Regions from separate parts of the Heyndrickxia sp. MSNUG genome, predicted to be linked through region 1. Evidence: riboswitches for the same ligand, from Rfam matches in the RefSeq annotation. Region 1 holds a riboswitch; each other region holds the start of a gene.
The links. A riboswitch is a leader RNA that binds a small molecule or an ion and turns the genes downstream of it on or off. The one in region 1 is predicted to bind thiamine pyrophosphate.
Positions count from the first base shown of each region.

Region 1 (5,357 bases):
TCAACTTGGAAGCTGCCAGCTCCCTTATCTGCAGATTTTTCCGCTGCTCTTTCTGCTGCTACCCCATAGGTGACGATTGCTGCTGCTGCTGCAATTAGCGGATTTTTTTCTACGGCAGCAAACGCACCAATTACTGAGGTAAGCAGGCAGCCGGTACCGGTTACCTTAGTAAGGATTGGATGTCCGTTATGGACAATGACTGTTGCCTTTCCGTCTGTGATGATGTCGTCTTTTCCAGTGAGCGCAACGACTGTATTCAATTTTTTCTCGGCAGAAACAGCAAGGCTGATTACATCCCCAGCTGCCTCGCCAGCGTCAACTCCGTGAATATCCCATTTTTCCCCTGCCACATTTGCAATCTCGGCGGCATTTCCTCTGATGATTGAAATCTTCAATTCTTGCATCAGCTTAAGTGCAGTTTCAGTACGATAAGCTGTGGCTCCTGCCCCGACCGGATCAAGAATGACAGGCACACCATGCTCATTCGCGGCTTTCCCAGCAATCAGCATTGACTCAACCACTGTCGAATTCAAAGTTCCAATGTTGAGCACCAAGCTGCCTGCTATTGCTGCCATTTCGGCAACTTCTTCAGCGGCATACGCCATGACAGGCGATGCCCCCAATGCAAGTAACCCATTCGCGGTAAAATTGGTGACAACCACGTTTGTGATGTTATGAATCAGCGGTTTTTGGGTGCGTACTTTGTTTAGCATACTGACAATCTCTGATTTTTCCATGTCAATTCCTCCCTTTGATTACGGTGAACTCTCCCCTATGTGCAATGAAATTTACAACTAGGAAATCACCTTCTCCTTCTTGTTACGAATTCTCTTAGTCCATAACAAGTCCGCCATCTACGACAAGGTTCTGCCCAGTAACCGCACGCCCCCAAGGTGATGCAAAAAACACAACGGCATCTGCCGCTTCAGCTGGGTCCGTTACTTTTTTCAGTGGAGTCGATGATTGGATCAGCTTGAAAACCTCCTCAGAAGTAGCAGAGCTTGCGTCGGTTGTTTTTAGCAAACCGCCCGACACCATATTGACTGTGATGCCATATTTGCCAAGATCATTGGCCATATTTCTGGTAAAACCAAGTAAGGCAGCCTTGCTTGTCGTATAGTCGTGATAAGGTACAACCGGGTTCTGGAACAGATTTGTACCAATGTTAATGATCCGCCCGAATTTCATGCTTTCCATATCCTGAAGTCCAGCCTGAATGGTATTCAACGCACCGCGGATGGAGCCTTCAAGCTGCAGCTGGTAATCTTCCCAGCCAATTGAATAAGCATCCTTATTTGCAACAGGATCAAATTTAAAACTGATAAGCGCGTTATTCACAATGGTCGTAATCGGTGTGCCAAAGTGCTCCTTTGCCTTTCTGAACATGCTCTGAACCTGTTCTGAATTCCTAACATCTGCATGGACAGCAAATGCGGTATCCCCGATTTCCTCTGCTAGCTGCCTTGCTTTTTGCTCGCTTTGAAAATAGTTGATTACGACTCTCGCGCCCTCTCTTGCAAAAGCCTTTACCGTTTCTGCTCCTAACCCCCGGCTCCCGCCAGTCACCAATACTACCTGATTTTTTAATTCCATTTTTAGTACCTCCTTGAAAATATGTTCTGCTAAGTTGTCTGTTGATTTCCGTTCCAGGCAAATCTCGCTTCCCACTGCAATCAACAGGACTTTGATCCTCTTCATTGACCTTGGTTCCGATTAAAAATAAATGCAGTTTTTGAGTACTTTTTTGTGTTTAATAAGTTGATTTTCACTTCAGGATGCTTGCTTTCCACTGCGAAGGCGGTGAGCTTCCTCGGCAGGCTGGATTTAAATCGTTATCTGTCATTTCCTATATTCGCTTACCGTATTCTTCAACAACTCTCTTGCTAGTGTATTTTCAGCCTTTTTAATGATTTGTCTGATTCTTTCAGGAGACACGTCTAATTGTTCGCCAATCTCTCTATGTGGAGCTCTACTGTTGTTTAGTGCATAAACTTGATCTAAGATAAACTGCTCCCTATCTGATAAAATATGTTTTATGACCCTATACACTTTAATAAACCGATTGTATTCAATCGATTCACGATCTTTTAATATTTTTAAGTATGGTTTCCGTTTTCCGTATTGAGGTTCATAATATGGGCTCCATACAGATCGAATCATCTCCATATAGAAAATAGCATCATCAATAGTTATTTCTAATTTCTTTTTCATACATGCTCCGCTCCAATCAACTTATTTTTAAATGGTTTGCTATCAAATAATTCGCTTTAAAAACAACACTCTTTTAGAAAACAGCCAAATAAAAAAGCCAGATCCATAAAAGGACCTGGCTTAAAAGCAATGTAAGGGAAAAAAACATCTCTCACTACTTTCCTACGCTGGTATTACCCAGATCAGGTCCGAAGGGTCAAAAAACTGATGTTTTTCTCTCAGCCCGGCACAGGGCACCCCTAGTAGTACAACGAATATTTAATTATTTTCATAGTAGCCTTAACCTTTATATATGTAAAGGGATTTGATTTTATTATTTTCAATTACAATTTTATAACCCAATACAAATTGTGTTCAATTCGATATATGATAATATGAAAATATACTCAAGAATGGGAGATGAAGGGAATTGAAAAACGAGATTATTGAAAGATTTACGACTTATGTAAAAGTAGATACGCAATCCAATGAAAACAGTGAAACCTGCCCTTCGACAGAAGGCCAGCTAACGCTTGCCAATATGCTTGTGGAAGAATTGAAAACGATTGGCATGGAGGAAGTCACGATTGACGAGAACGGTTATGTGATGGCGACGCTTCCTGCCACTACAGATAAGGATGTACCGACGATCGGCTTTCTTGCTCACGTTGATACAGCGACCGATTTTACCGGAAAGAACGTCAACCCACAGGTCATTGAAAACTTTGACGGCGATGCAATCGTTCTGAATAAAGAGCTTGGTATTGTTCTGTCACCTGAGGATTTCCCGGAGCTTCCGCAATATACAGGGCACACATTGATCACAACGGATGGCACTACCCTTCTTGGAGCAGACAATAAAGCTGGCATTGCTGAAATCATGACTGCGATGGCTTATTTGATTAAGCATCCAGAAATTAAGCATGGCAAGATCAGGGTCGCTTTTACACCTGATGAAGAAATCGGCAGAGGACCTCATAAATTTGATGTGGCAGCGTTTAATGCTAAATTCGCTTATACGATTGATGGAGGCCCGCTTGGCGAACTGGAGTATGAAAGTTTTAACGCAGCAGGTGCGAAGCTAACGTTCAAGGGAAAGAATGTTCACCCGGGTACAGCAAAAGGAAAAATGGTCAACTCTGCGAAAATCGCGATGGAATTCCATAGCAAGTTGCCGGCAGAAGAAGCTCCAGAACATACGGAAGGATATGAAGGCTTCTTCCATCTAAGCTCCATTAATGGCGACGTGGAAGAAACGAAACTGCAATATATCATTCGCGACTTCCACCGTGACAGCTTTCAGGCACGAAAGAATTTGTTTGAGAAGATCGCGGGCGAACTGAAGGAAAAATACGGTGAACAACACGTCCACCTGGAATTGAACGACCAGTACTACAATATGAAGGATAAAATCGAGCCAGTGAAGGAAATCGTCGACATTGCTTACGAAGCAATGGAAAACCTCGGGATCAAGCCAATCGTGAAGCCGATCCGCGGCGGTACAGACGGTTCCCAGCTAAGCTATATGGGACTGCCTACACCAAACATCTTCACAGGTGGCGAAAACTTCCACGGCCGATTCGAATACATCTCAGTCGACAACATGCAAAAATCCGTAGAAACAATCATTGAAATAGCCAAACTCTTCGAAGCCAAAGCATAACACTTTAGCACACCACCGCGTCGGGGGTCAGACCCCCGGCACTTTAACGCATAACCGCACTGGGGGTCTGACCCCCAGTGCTTTAGTGTGTTAAATCAGCCTTTGGTCTTAGGGGGATTTAATGCTGAGGGGCATTGGTGGGATTTGGAATCTGCGTTATCTTGTTTATAGAGGATTGATTGAGAGGGGAAACGAAAATGATAAAGCGGATTTTGGTTATTTTTTTGATTATTACGGGTGCGTATATCGCGATGAATTATTTATTTTACGGGAACGGGATTACTCTTTCGAAGACGGAGGATTCTGCTAAGGTTTCAAGGGACATCGAGAATATATCGATTGATATTTCAAGTGTTGCGACGACAATCGTACCTGAGGACCGGAATGATGTCCTTGCTGAGCTTAATGGCAAGGGTACTGTTACTGTAAATAAGCGTGGCGATGCCATTGAAGTTTCAGTCAAGCGTAAAGGTTTCTTCTGGTTTAACTGGTTCGAGCTTGACAACACGGCATTAACTATTTATATCCCAGAGAATTATGACAAGAATATGGAGATTAATTTGGGATCAGGCGAGGTAACATTTAAAGGAAGCTCCATCCAGGATCGCATGGAACTCGATAAACTTTCGGTCGATGTAGGATCAGGAAGCATGGTGCTGAAAAACCTGGACGTTCAAACTCTGGAGCAGCGCATTTCCTCAGGTGAGGTTGAGATCAATTCATTATCAGCTGAAACAGGTACTTTCGAGGTAAGTTCCGGGAGCGTAAATGTACAGAACTACACTGGAAAACTTGATGCCGATGTGTCATCAGGTGAATTGGAAATCCAGATGGATGAATTGAAGGATTCTGTCAGCTTAAATGTGAGTTCAGGGGACATCGAACTCGATCTGCCCGATGATGCAGGATTCACATTAAATGGAAAAACGAGCAGCGGTGATCTGTCTTGCGACTTCCCACTCGAAGATAAGCAGGAAAGCGACAAGCGCCTCAGCGGCAAGCATGGCAACGGAAAGCACAAGATAGACGCCAATGTTTCAAGCGGTGATATTGAAATCTTCTAAAAAGAGAAAAGCCTGGCCTCCAGCAAATCCACATGGAGTCCGGGCTTCTCTTCTTAACACCTACGAAAATCGCCTAGCAAATACAAGTCTTCCGCTTTGCGCCAATCTTGTGCCGATCTTCAATTTTTTTGATATAGTCCGTGGCTAATGGCACTTTGCACGCTGTCTTGCCAACATCGACATGAACTTTGCCAATCTTGGCAGCCGTTGCTAATGCCTCCTTATACAGGGGAATGACATAGGCGCCAACACATATAACAAAGTTATTCATCACATAGCGGACACGGTTCTTCTCTTGATGAATCGTTGTTTCTGCCTGGCGGAGCAGTTTCCTGATTTCATCCAAATTCAGATTTTCATCAGGCGTAATCGATAGATAATTCGAATACGTGCTCCAGCCGCATGTTGCGATCATTTCTTCCTCCGATTGCATCCACTCT
Region 1 is NZ_CP150978.1:995,186-1,000,542, reverse strand. It holds gene thiM (hydroxyethylthiazole kinase) at 1-737, opposite strand, end outside; gene AABM38_RS04945 (3-oxoacyl-ACP reductase) at 832-1,593, opposite strand; gene AABM38_RS04940 (sigma factor-like helix-turn-helix DNA-binding protein) at 1,840-2,211, opposite strand; TPP riboswitch at 2,354-2,462, opposite strand; gene pepT (peptidase T) at 2,621-3,853, shown strand; gene liaG (LiaG family protein) at 4,051-4,917, shown strand; gene AABM38_RS04925 (DNA alkylation repair protein) at 4,991-5,357, opposite strand, start outside.

Region 2 (5,357 bases), 1.6 Mb from region 1:
AAATCTCATCTTCGCGAAGAAGGAGTGACTGTAAGATGAATATAGAAGAATTAAAATTTGACGCCAGCGGCTTGATTCCTGCTGTTGTCCAGGATGCGTTAACACGTGAAGTGCTGACAGTGGCCTATATGAGCAAAGAATCGCTCGAAAAATCTTTGGAAACCCGTGAAACCTGGTTTTACAGCCGTTCCCGCCAAGAGCTCTGGCACAAAGGCGGCACAAGCGGAAACACTCAGAAGATCCTTGAGATCAAATATGACTGTGATGGCGATGCACTAGTTGTACTCGTAGAGCCAGCAGGCCCTGCTTGCCATACAGGAGCGGTGGGCTGTTTTTCAGAAAGCTTGCTAAAAGATGAGGGTTCGACAAAAACTGCCATATTGAGCGATTTCGCAGTCATGCTCGAGCTTGAAAAAACAATCCGTGAACGTGAGCGCGATATGCCAGAGGGCGCTTATACAACATACTTGTTTGACAAAGGCGTCGATAAAATCCTGAAAAAAGTAGGCGAAGAAGCCGCAGAAGTCATCATCGCCGCAAAGAACCGCGACCCAGAAGAACTCAAGTGGGAAGCAGCCGATTTGCTTTACCACCTATTGGTCCTCCTGCAGGAGCAAAAACTGCCGCTTAAAAACGTTCTTGAAGTTTTGAATAAGAGGAAGAAACCCAGCGCAGAAGAGTAAATTGCGCGGGGTTTTTCTTTTAGGTGAAGAAGTCATGCGCTGGAATGCAGGTTTCAGAATTGATAAGTCGGGTGAAGTGAGGAGTCCTCCAATACATCCCCCAGCGATCCATATTTCCCCAGTCCCACCACTACAATTTCCAATCATCATCTTCTCTTAAGCTCTGTCCGTATGTTATACTACATTAGTTAATGGCTGTTTCCCGAAAGGAATGCGATACGGGATGACTTTTCGATAATGGTTCATCAAAAGGATGGATCCATGCACCAAGTCATAAATGCAACTTGGCATACGAAAAGAGCCTTAGTTAAAAACGTTTTACGGAGGATCACATGGGAAAAGACTCTAAAGCAATGAAGCAAAAGGGACAATTGCTGTCGTTCGTTCCTACCGGTGAATATTACTTCACCAAAGGGGTCAAGGCTTTCCATAGACGGGATCTTAAGAAGGCTGAGAAGTATTTCCAGCGCGCGATGCAGCTTGAGCCCGGCGAACCGATGATCATGTGCCAGCTGGCCATTGTGCAATCGGAGTTGGGGGAATACCAGCAGTCTAACCGTCTTTTGCACTTGATCCTCGAAGAACTTGATGAAAACATGGCAGAGTGCCATTATTTCTTAGCAAATAACTACGCTCATATGGGCTTATTTAGAGATGCGTTCAGGCATGCGAACCTTTACTTAGAATTGAATGAAGATGGGGAGTTTGCGGAGGATGCAAATGATCTCCTTGAACTGCTCACGCTCGAAGCAGAGGAAATGGATGAAGACTATTATGAAGAAGATGATTTGATCATCAAGCAGGAAGAGGCCAGGAACCACCTTGAATCTGGCGAATTTCCGAAGGCGATCGAGATTTTCCATGAAGTCATCGAAGAGTATCCGGAATACTGGTCTGCGTACAATAATCTGGCGCTGGCGTATTTTTACCTTGGTGAAACGATCAAGGCAAGGGAAATCCTTAATGATGTGCTGGAGCAAAACCCAGGCAACCTTCACGCTTTGTGCAATGCATTAGTGTTTGCTCACTATCAGAATCAGACTGCGGAAGTCGAGGATCTGAAGAATTCTTTGGGTAAAATCCATCCAATCCACGTTGAACATCAGTTCAAGCTTGGTGCCACATTTGCACTTGTTGGAGAATACGAACTCGCTTACAGATGGCTGAAGAAGCTGCAGAAAACAGGATTTGAAGGCGATGGTGCCTTCTATTACTGGCTGGCGCATGCATCCTATTTTACCGGCAGGGAGCATTATGCAAGAGTGATTTGGAAAAAGGTCCTCGAATACACTCCTGAAAAAGAGGGAATGGAACCTTGGGCAGAAAACCCAGGCGGTAAATTCGAGTCGCAGGTGGCGGCGATTCTTCATCAGCTGAACAGTGATTATCCTGAAGAACGATTATTCGCCCTCTTCCTGACATCTGTTTCTTCAAAAAAGAAAGAGATCCTTGCTGCGGAAAAGTCGACGGATAAAATGACGGAAGTCGAGAAATCGTACCTCGCATACGTCGCTTCAGGCAAGTTGAACGATCAGAAGGAAGAAGTGGCCGGCGCGCATGAAACAGCTAAGCTATTGTATGATCACCATCAGCCGATCGGGAAAAACGAAGCCGGTGTTTATATTATGTGGTTTTCTGTATTTGAGCAGGCAGTAGAAGCTGGCTATGATTTTAAAAATAAGAAAGCATGGGCAGCCGCTGTAGATTATCTCTGGGATAAGCTAAGAAATATCAAGACTTCGAAACAAGCAGTTGCAAATAAATACGGACTGTCCGTTTCAACACTTTCAAAATATATTAGTTTGGCGAACGAATTTCTTCATGAAGAAGACAGCATATAACTTAAGAGGTTAATCCTTCTGCTTGCAGAATGTGGTTAGCGATTTTTGCAAAAAAGTGTCATGCCCAAATGGGTATGACACTTTTTTTCTTTTGAGGATGCTTACTTTGCGATGGACTTTAATTGATTGGTAGACCATCCTTCCAGCGTGAAGGCCATTTCCCAGAATTGCAGCTCGTAATGGCAGCTGATCAAAAAGTGCTGTTTCATTTTTTCTTTTTCATAGTCTGAAGCTTTTTCTGCAAGAGCATCAAGAAGATTGATCTGCTCGTTCACAAGCTCGGTGAACCAGTCGCTTCCATAAGCGGCGATCCATTCCTGGTAAACTGGCGTTTCAGGAGCAGCATTCTTAAGCAGTTCTCCAATCTCGTGGTAAATCCAGTAGCAGGGAAGGATAGCGGCAATGATTTCCCCCAGGCTTCCCGAGGCAGCAACTCGGTAAAGGTGTGAAGTATAGGCGTAGGCAGTCGGAGCTGGCTCGAAGCTTTTCAAGTCCTCCTTCGTGACCCCAAGCTGTCCCATAAAACTTTCATGTAAACTAAGCTCGGCCTGATATGTACCCTGGGCATGGGCAGCCATTTTTGCCGTTATGGATAAATCCTCAGCTCTCGATGCACCAATTGCCTGGATACGGGCAAAATGGGAGAGGTAATAAGAGTCCTGCAAAATATAATATTTAAAGCTTTCAAGAGATAAAGTCCCCTTGGCGATTCCCTGGACGAATGGGTGGTTAAAATTCGCTTCCCAAATCTCATTTGCTTCTTGGCGAATCAACTGTGTAAAAGTAGACATAAAAGACCTCCTGGTTTATAAAGATTCAACATCCTGCCGGCAAAGGATGCTTTTTCCCAATAAAAAAACCACTTTCTTTAGGCAGAAAGTGGTTGTATTGGCGGCATGGTGAAACAAAAAAAGCTCCAGATACTCCACTTCCCTACGCTGGTATGATCCAGATCAGGTTCCAAGGGTCTTAAAGTTTCACTTTAATCTCAGCCTTAACAAAAGGCTCCCCTAGCAGATGAATTTTGCGTATTTAATTATTATCTGTAAATCAGCATAACACCCTTCAGAAAATTGTCAAAGAATAAAGCTGATCAGAAAAAAAGTTCACAAGGAACCTATGACCTCAACTAATGAATTTTTTTCGCTTCAAATCATTATTGTCAATTACGTGAACAGCCAAATTTTCTAAGCATATTTTTGGACTATATGCCTCTTGTTTTATAGGATATGTTTAGGCAGGAAATACTATTTTCGAATGAAAACGGAAGTTAATGCGGATTTTGATTTTTAAAGGAGTTGTACACCATGTCAGAAGAGAAAATTTATGATGTCATCATTATCGGTGCCGGCCCGGCAGGCATGACGGCTGCCGTTTATACATCGCGTGCGAATTTATCTACATTGATGCTTGAACGCGGCGTTCCTGGCGGACAGATGGCCAATACGGAAGAAGTTGAAAACTATCCTGGATTTGATCACATTCTTGGACCTGAGCTTTCAACTAAAATGTTCGAACACGCTAAAAAATTCGGTGCTGAATATGCTTATGGTGATGTAAAAGAAGTCATCGACGGCAAAGAATACAAAACGATCAAAGCTGGCAGCAAAGAATACAAAGCACGCTCAATTATTATTTCTGCAGGTGCAGAATATAAAAAGATCGGTGTTCCTGGCGAGCAGGAATTGGGCGGACGCGGCGTTTCTTACTGTGCTGTATGTGATGGAGCATTCTTTAAAAATAAGGAACTTCTAGTTGTCGGCGGTGGCGACTCTGCGGTTGAAGAAGGCGTTTATTTAACACGTTTCGCTTCAAAAGTAACAATCGTTCACCGACGCGATGAGCTTCGCGCGCAAAAAATCCTTCAGGATCGCGCGTTTGCTAATGAGAAAATCGACTTCATCTGGAGTCACAATGTTAAGCAAATCAACGATAAAGACGGCAAGGTTGGCAGCGTGACGCTTGTATCGACAAAAGATGGCGAAGAAATGGAATTCCCGGCTGACGGTGTATTCATCTACATCGGAATGGTTCCTTTAACAAAGCCATTCGAAAGCCTTGGAATCACAAACAGCAGCGGATATATCGAAACGAACGAGCTTATGGAAACGAAAGTTCCAGGCATCTTCGCAGCTGGCGATATCCGTGAAAAAACACTTCGCCAAATCGTAACAGCTACTGGCGATGGCAGTATCGCTGCACAGAACGCACAGCATTATGTAGAAGAATTGCTTGAAGAATTAAAAGCGAACGCTTAAAACAAGCAATTTAAAATCCCCCGCAGGAACTTTGCCTGCGGGGAATTAGTTTTGTGCGGAATAAAAATACAAGTGAATTAATAAAAATTTCCTTTTTGCTGGTAAAAAAAGTTCCTTGCGGTATAAATTAACAAAACGTAATTATATATTAATTCTTCTGTAACAGTAGTGAAACAATCATGGGGTATTATAGGAATAGAAATTGACCCCCTTTTAAAAATATAATCCTTTGACGGCACAGGTTATCCTGTGCTCCTTTTTTTGTAAAAAATTAATACAGGCTTTCAGACATTGGTATAACACCCCGAATTTCCATCAAGAGATCCTGCCTTATGACTTCAGCTTTAGAGAATCGTTCCTCAACGTTTTACTTTGGATAATATTAATATTTCCAGCTAAAAAATTCATTAACAGAAATATCATTTTTGTATTCATTGTGGCGAAAATCTAAAAATAGTATAATGGAAAGAATAAAAGTTCGGCCATTTAGTGATAAACCATATTTTGAGGTGGAATTGATGCAGCGCGTGACGAATTGTGTTTTGGTTAAAGATAATAAGATTTTGCTGCTGCAA
Region 2 is NZ_CP150978.1:4,217,291-4,222,647, reverse strand. It holds gene hisF (imidazole glycerol phosphate synthase subunit HisF) at 1-39, shown strand, start outside; gene hisIE (bifunctional phosphoribosyl-AMP cyclohydrolase/phosphoribosyl-ATP diphosphatase HisIE) at 36-683, shown strand; gene AABM38_RS21345 (tetratricopeptide repeat protein) at 1,016-2,524, shown strand; gene tenA (thiaminase II) at 2,626-3,315, opposite strand; TPP riboswitch at 3,438-3,546, opposite strand; gene trxB (thioredoxin-disulfide reductase) at 3,832-4,782, shown strand; gene AABM38_RS21330 (NUDIX hydrolase) at 5,301-5,357, shown strand, end outside.
Region 2: another riboswitch for thiamine pyrophosphate. It lies ahead of tenA (thiaminase II); the one in region 1 lies ahead of AABM38_RS04940 (sigma factor-like helix-turn-helix DNA-binding protein).

Region 3 (5,357 bases), 210 kb from region 1:
GATATACAGCAGGATGAAGACCATGAAACTGTAAGCTGCCAGCGGAGTATAATGGACAGCCAGCAAGCCCTGCAAGCTTGCTTCATCTGGAACAAAATAAATGATATTCATGGTCGAAATGATTGCTTCTTTTGCAAGAAAGCCTGTAATCAAGGACGCGCTTGCTTGCCAGGTTCCAAAGCCGATCGGTCCAAATAGTGGTGCAAAAATGCTGCCAATTGCGGCCAAATAACTGCTCTCCATACTGACATTCAAGCCATCGGGACCTGCATATGCCAGCAGCCAAATGAGCACAGAGCCTGCAAAGATGAATGTACCAGCTTTTTTCACGAAACCCTTCCCCTTATCCCATGTGCTCCTCCAGAGAGCTCGTGCCTGGGGCAGGCGGTATGGCGGCAATTCTATGACAAAAACCGAAGTTTCACCCTTTAACAGCGTCTTTGAGAACACCTTAGCGAGTACCAGTGCGACCACGACACCTAAAACATACAAACTTAATACGACCAATGCCTTTTGCTCTACGAAAAATGCTCCCACGAACAAAGCATATACAGGCAGGCGGGCTGAACAGGACATCAATGGCGTCAAAAGAATCGTCATCAATCTCTCCTTTGGCGTCTCGATTGTCCTTGCTGCCATAATTCCAGGTACATTGCAGCCAAATCCTATCATCATAGGAATAAATGCTTTTCCATTCAGGCCTACTGATTCCATCAGGCGATCCATAACAAGTGCTACGCGGGCCATATACCCTGAGTCTTCAAGCAGCGATATAAAGAAAAATAAAATGAAGATTTGCGGGACAAATACAAGTACTCCTCCTACCCCCGCAACAATGCCATCAAGAATTAGGTCCTTGATGAAAGGTGCAGCTCCTGCCGCGGCTAGTGCAGCCGAAATTCCGGATGTTACCGGACCTGATAAAAGTGAATCCAATACATCTGACAATGGGAAGCCCAGCCAATCAAAGGTCAGCATGAACATGACATACATCAACAATAAAAAGATTGGTATACCCAGAAATTTATTCGTTACGACCATATCAACCTTCTCGGTCAACGGAACTTTCAGATGATCATTCTTTGAGCTTGAAGCTGAAACAATATTGTCTATTGTTTCACTTCTTTTTCGATGAATGACCTGGTCAAGTGCTTGACTGTCACCTGAAGTCCTTGCATGAGAGGCTGAAACAGAGTCGATAAGGGCATCCAACCCTTCTATAGCCAGTTCATTTTCCAGATAACTTTTCACATACTGGTTACCTTCGAACAACTGCAGTGCCAGCCAGCGTACGGGAAGATTTGTCCGCCCGTCCAACATGGCGGCCATTTTAAGGATTCCATCCTCGATGGCTTTTCCATAGTATACGAGGTTTGCCTTTCCGCTACGGACAAATTTGCCTGTCACCATTTCAGCGAGCTCATCGCATCCTTTTCCGGTCCTTGCCACTACTGGAGCTACTGTCACGCCAAGGGCTTCAGAAAGTTTATCAATATCAATTTTTATGCCGCGGTTTTTAGCAACATCCAGCATATTCAACCCAATAATGACAGGAGCGCCATATTCCATAAGCTGGAGGGTGAGGTGGAGATTTCTCCTTAACTGTGAAGCATCCAGGATATTAAGCAATTTTTGAATCGGTTCGTTCAGAAAAAAATTCGTGACGACTCCTTCATCCTTCGAGAGCGGATTAAGTGTGTAGACACCTGGAAGATCAATCAGCTGATCTTTGCTATTTTTAAATAAACCTATTTTTTTCTCAACGGTTACACCGCTCCAGTTGCCAACATATTCATATGAACCTGTTAAATTATTAAATAGTGAAGTTTTGCCTGTATTGGGATTCCCAATGAGCGCAATGTTCATCATACTCGCTCCACTTCGATTCTAAGTGCCTCTTTCCTGCGGATTCCAATGCATTGGCCGCAGGACTCTACCATAACCGGACCACCAAAAGGCATAATGCACTTCACGCATACTTCAGCACCATCCGCAATTCCTAAATCCAGTAATCTTCTCCTGACAAATTTGTCAGCACCAGCAATATTCAAGATCCGGCCCTTTTCACCAGCCTTAAGTTTTCCAAGCATCGCCATCACCTTTTTTTGTATATTGAAAGTTTTATAATAAAGTTAATTGAGAATGATTCTCTTTGTTAATTAATTTTAACACTAAAATTGTTCAAGTGGAATGGTAAATAGCATTTAATTGAGAATGATTATCTTTATTTAATCAATAAGGTGGATTCATCACTGTGACGTAAATCACAAAAAAGGCTTTAATAGATGTTTTTAGTGAAATCTTCATATGATTGACAAATTTTTTTACAGTTGTTGAATTTCATCCCTTAATAAGATTATATACCTTTATAGGTATATATAGGGATACAAAAAAGAAGAGCTTTCCAGCTCTCCTTACTTTGTTACATTGTTTTTTTGCTTACATCTGCAAATTGAACCATTCTTGAAGGTGCTGCGCTAATAACAAGAATGACTACAACGGCACTTAAAATCATGCTTGGCAGCATATATGTGCCATTGTAAATAAAGGAATATAGCCACGCTGACTGTCCTTTAGGTGCATAGCTTCCGAAGAAAATCCAGCCTGAAAGAAAGTGCGAAATAAAGCGAAGCGCACTGCCAATAAAGGTGCCTGCTATGACAAAAGCCATCCATTTATTCTTTTTCCCGTCTTGCATGCTGGCTTTTACTTGAGCCGCGAATAAACCTGCCAATCCCAGCAGCGCAAAGGCAACGAGATAATCAAGTATTCCTTGTACCGGATGGTAAATTTGTGACATTCCAAGAATGAATTGTAAAAGTCCAAATAAAAAGCCTGTAAGAACTCCGCCTTTAATTCCCCAGCGGAATGCCATTAGGAAAACAGGTACCATCGCAATGGATACAGATCCTCCTTGTGGCCAAATCCTTGAAAATAAAAATCCTGAAAATAGATCCAGCAAATAAGCCAGAGCGGAAAATACGGCAACTTCCACTAAAAATAAAGTTTGTTTTTGTTTCATCTTTGTTCCTCCTTCTTTTCAGAATGAGGTCCGTTTCCAACACGCCTTTTCTGCTTCAGAAACAAAAAAAGCAATCAGGGGATCGATATAGGATTCCCATGATTGCTTTCCTATCGCATCCACATTCCTACGCTAGCATTAACTAACAGGTTCAAAGGGTAAGAACTCGGCCGCTCACTCTCAGCTGCAATTTGCAGCTCCCCTTGTGGTCATATTTAATTTCTCACCTATGAATATACTATTTCTAATGGTTAATAACAAGTAAAATCTTTTAGTAAAATTCGGTTAAACCAGATAAACTAGCGCGAGAATGTCGAATATCTACACAGACAAAACTCCCTGACATCTGATAAAAAACTCGGTCTTTTGTCACATTTTTGCCTGTTCGACGTGTTTCTCCGCATCTTCTTAATTTTCGACAAAGGGATTTGCGATTCTTCAACGAATGTTTTAGAAACGGAAAAGTTAAACTGGGGGACTTAAAAAAATGCTGCCAATAACACAAAACAGATTGCTTAGCTTCCTGACTAGTGAAAAAGAAATTCTGATTGCTGATTGGAATGAAAATATAATCGTATCTGAAGACGATCCATATAAGCAAAAAATAAATAAGAATGCTGAAGAAATGTACGCTATTATTTTGTCAGTCTTTACTAAAACGAATGAAGAGCTTGATGAACATCTTCAAAAAATAGCGTTTACCGTCGGAGAGGAACGAGTACGCTCTGATATCAATATTGGAGATTTTGTATTTAACGTGAACTCCGGGCGTTCTGTTATTTACAAGCATTTGCACAAACTGAATATGGAATGGGAAGAACTCCAAGGCACAATTGATAGAATCAACTATTGCTTTGATACTTTCCTATATTACGCAGTATCCTATTACAATGAACAAAAAAATAAAATCATCGAGGAAAAAAACCAATTCATTGATTCAACACATAAGGACAGATTGACATTGCTTGGACAAATGACCTCGAGTTTTATTCATGAATTTCGAAACCCATTAACTTCAATTCAGGGATTCATCCAGCTTTTAAAATCAGATCATCCCGAAATGAAGTATCTGGATATCATATCTAGTGAATTAGAGCAATTGAATTTCCGCATTTCCCAATTTCTGCTTTTATCGAAAAAAGAACTGATTGGAAAAGAGAAGAGTCTATTCTCCTTGAACAAAATGATCGATGAAGTATTAAATTTCCTTTATCCAAGTATCCTTGATACGAATGTCCGGATTGTCAAGAATGTCTCAGATGACATGGAATTATTCGGTTATGCGGATGAAATCAGACAGGTACTCATCAACATTATCTTCAACGCCATTGATGTTTTAAGCCAATACCGGGATGATCCAAAAATTGAAATCAAGGGATTTTTCGTGAATGACACTCATATAAAATTAGAAATTGCCAATAACGGGCCAGTGATTCCTGACAATTTGCTGAAGACGATATTCGAACCTTTTGTCACAACAAAAACCCTTGGAACCGGCTTGGGTCTTTTCGTCTGCAGGGAAATTATTGAAAAGCATAAAGGGATCCTTGCATGTTCATCAGAACCTGAAAAAACATCTTTTATCATTTTGCTGCCACTCACTCCAATTGAAATCTAATTTTAAATAATCGAACATGTTAGTGAAGTCCAATACTAAAATTCAAATCTCAGGCTTGTACGTTCTAATATTGATTTACACTACTGAGTTCCAACAGTCATCCAAAGCAATAAACACAGCCATTCAAAAAGCCCGTCCTTCATATAGAAGTGACGGGCTTTCAATGTTATTCTGTATACTCTAATGACCGTTTTTCATTCATACTTTTCACTCTAAGTTTCTCACTCTTAACTGCATGTTTCTTTTCAGATTCAGCCACAATGACTGCGCATGCTGCGTCACCTGTAATGTTGACAGCTGTACGTGCCATATCAAGCAGGCGGTCAATTCCGAGAATCAATCCAATACCCTCAACAGGCAATCCGACAGACTGCAGAACCATCGCAAGCATGATCAACCCTACTCCTGGAACACCTGCTGTTCCAATACTTGCAAGGACTGCCGTTATAACAACTGTTGCAAGTTCTGCAAGTGATAGGTCAACCCCATATACCTGTGCAATAAAAATTGTTGCAACCCCCTGCATGATTGCCGTACCATCCATATTGATCGTCGCACCTAGCGGCTGGACGAAGCTGCTGACTGATTCGGGAACACGAAGATTCTTCTGAGCTGTTTCCATAGATACTGGAAGCGTAGCATTACTGCTTGAAGTACTGAAAGCTACACCCATCGCTGGAGAGAAACCTTTGAAGAACCAGAAAGGGTTTTTACCCG
Region 3 is NZ_CP150978.1:1,207,492-1,212,848, reverse strand. It holds gene feoB (ferrous iron transport protein B) at 1-1,869, opposite strand, end outside; gene AABM38_RS05970 (FeoA family protein) at 1,866-2,090, opposite strand; gene thiT (energy-coupled thiamine transporter ThiT) at 2,423-3,022, opposite strand; TPP riboswitch at 3,130-3,236, opposite strand; gene AABM38_RS05960 (histidine kinase N-terminal domain-containing protein) at 3,510-4,640, shown strand; gene AABM38_RS05955 (dicarboxylate/amino acid:cation symporter) at 4,807-5,357, opposite strand, start outside.
Region 3: another riboswitch for thiamine pyrophosphate. It lies ahead of thiT (energy-coupled thiamine transporter ThiT); the one in region 1 lies ahead of AABM38_RS04940 (sigma factor-like helix-turn-helix DNA-binding protein).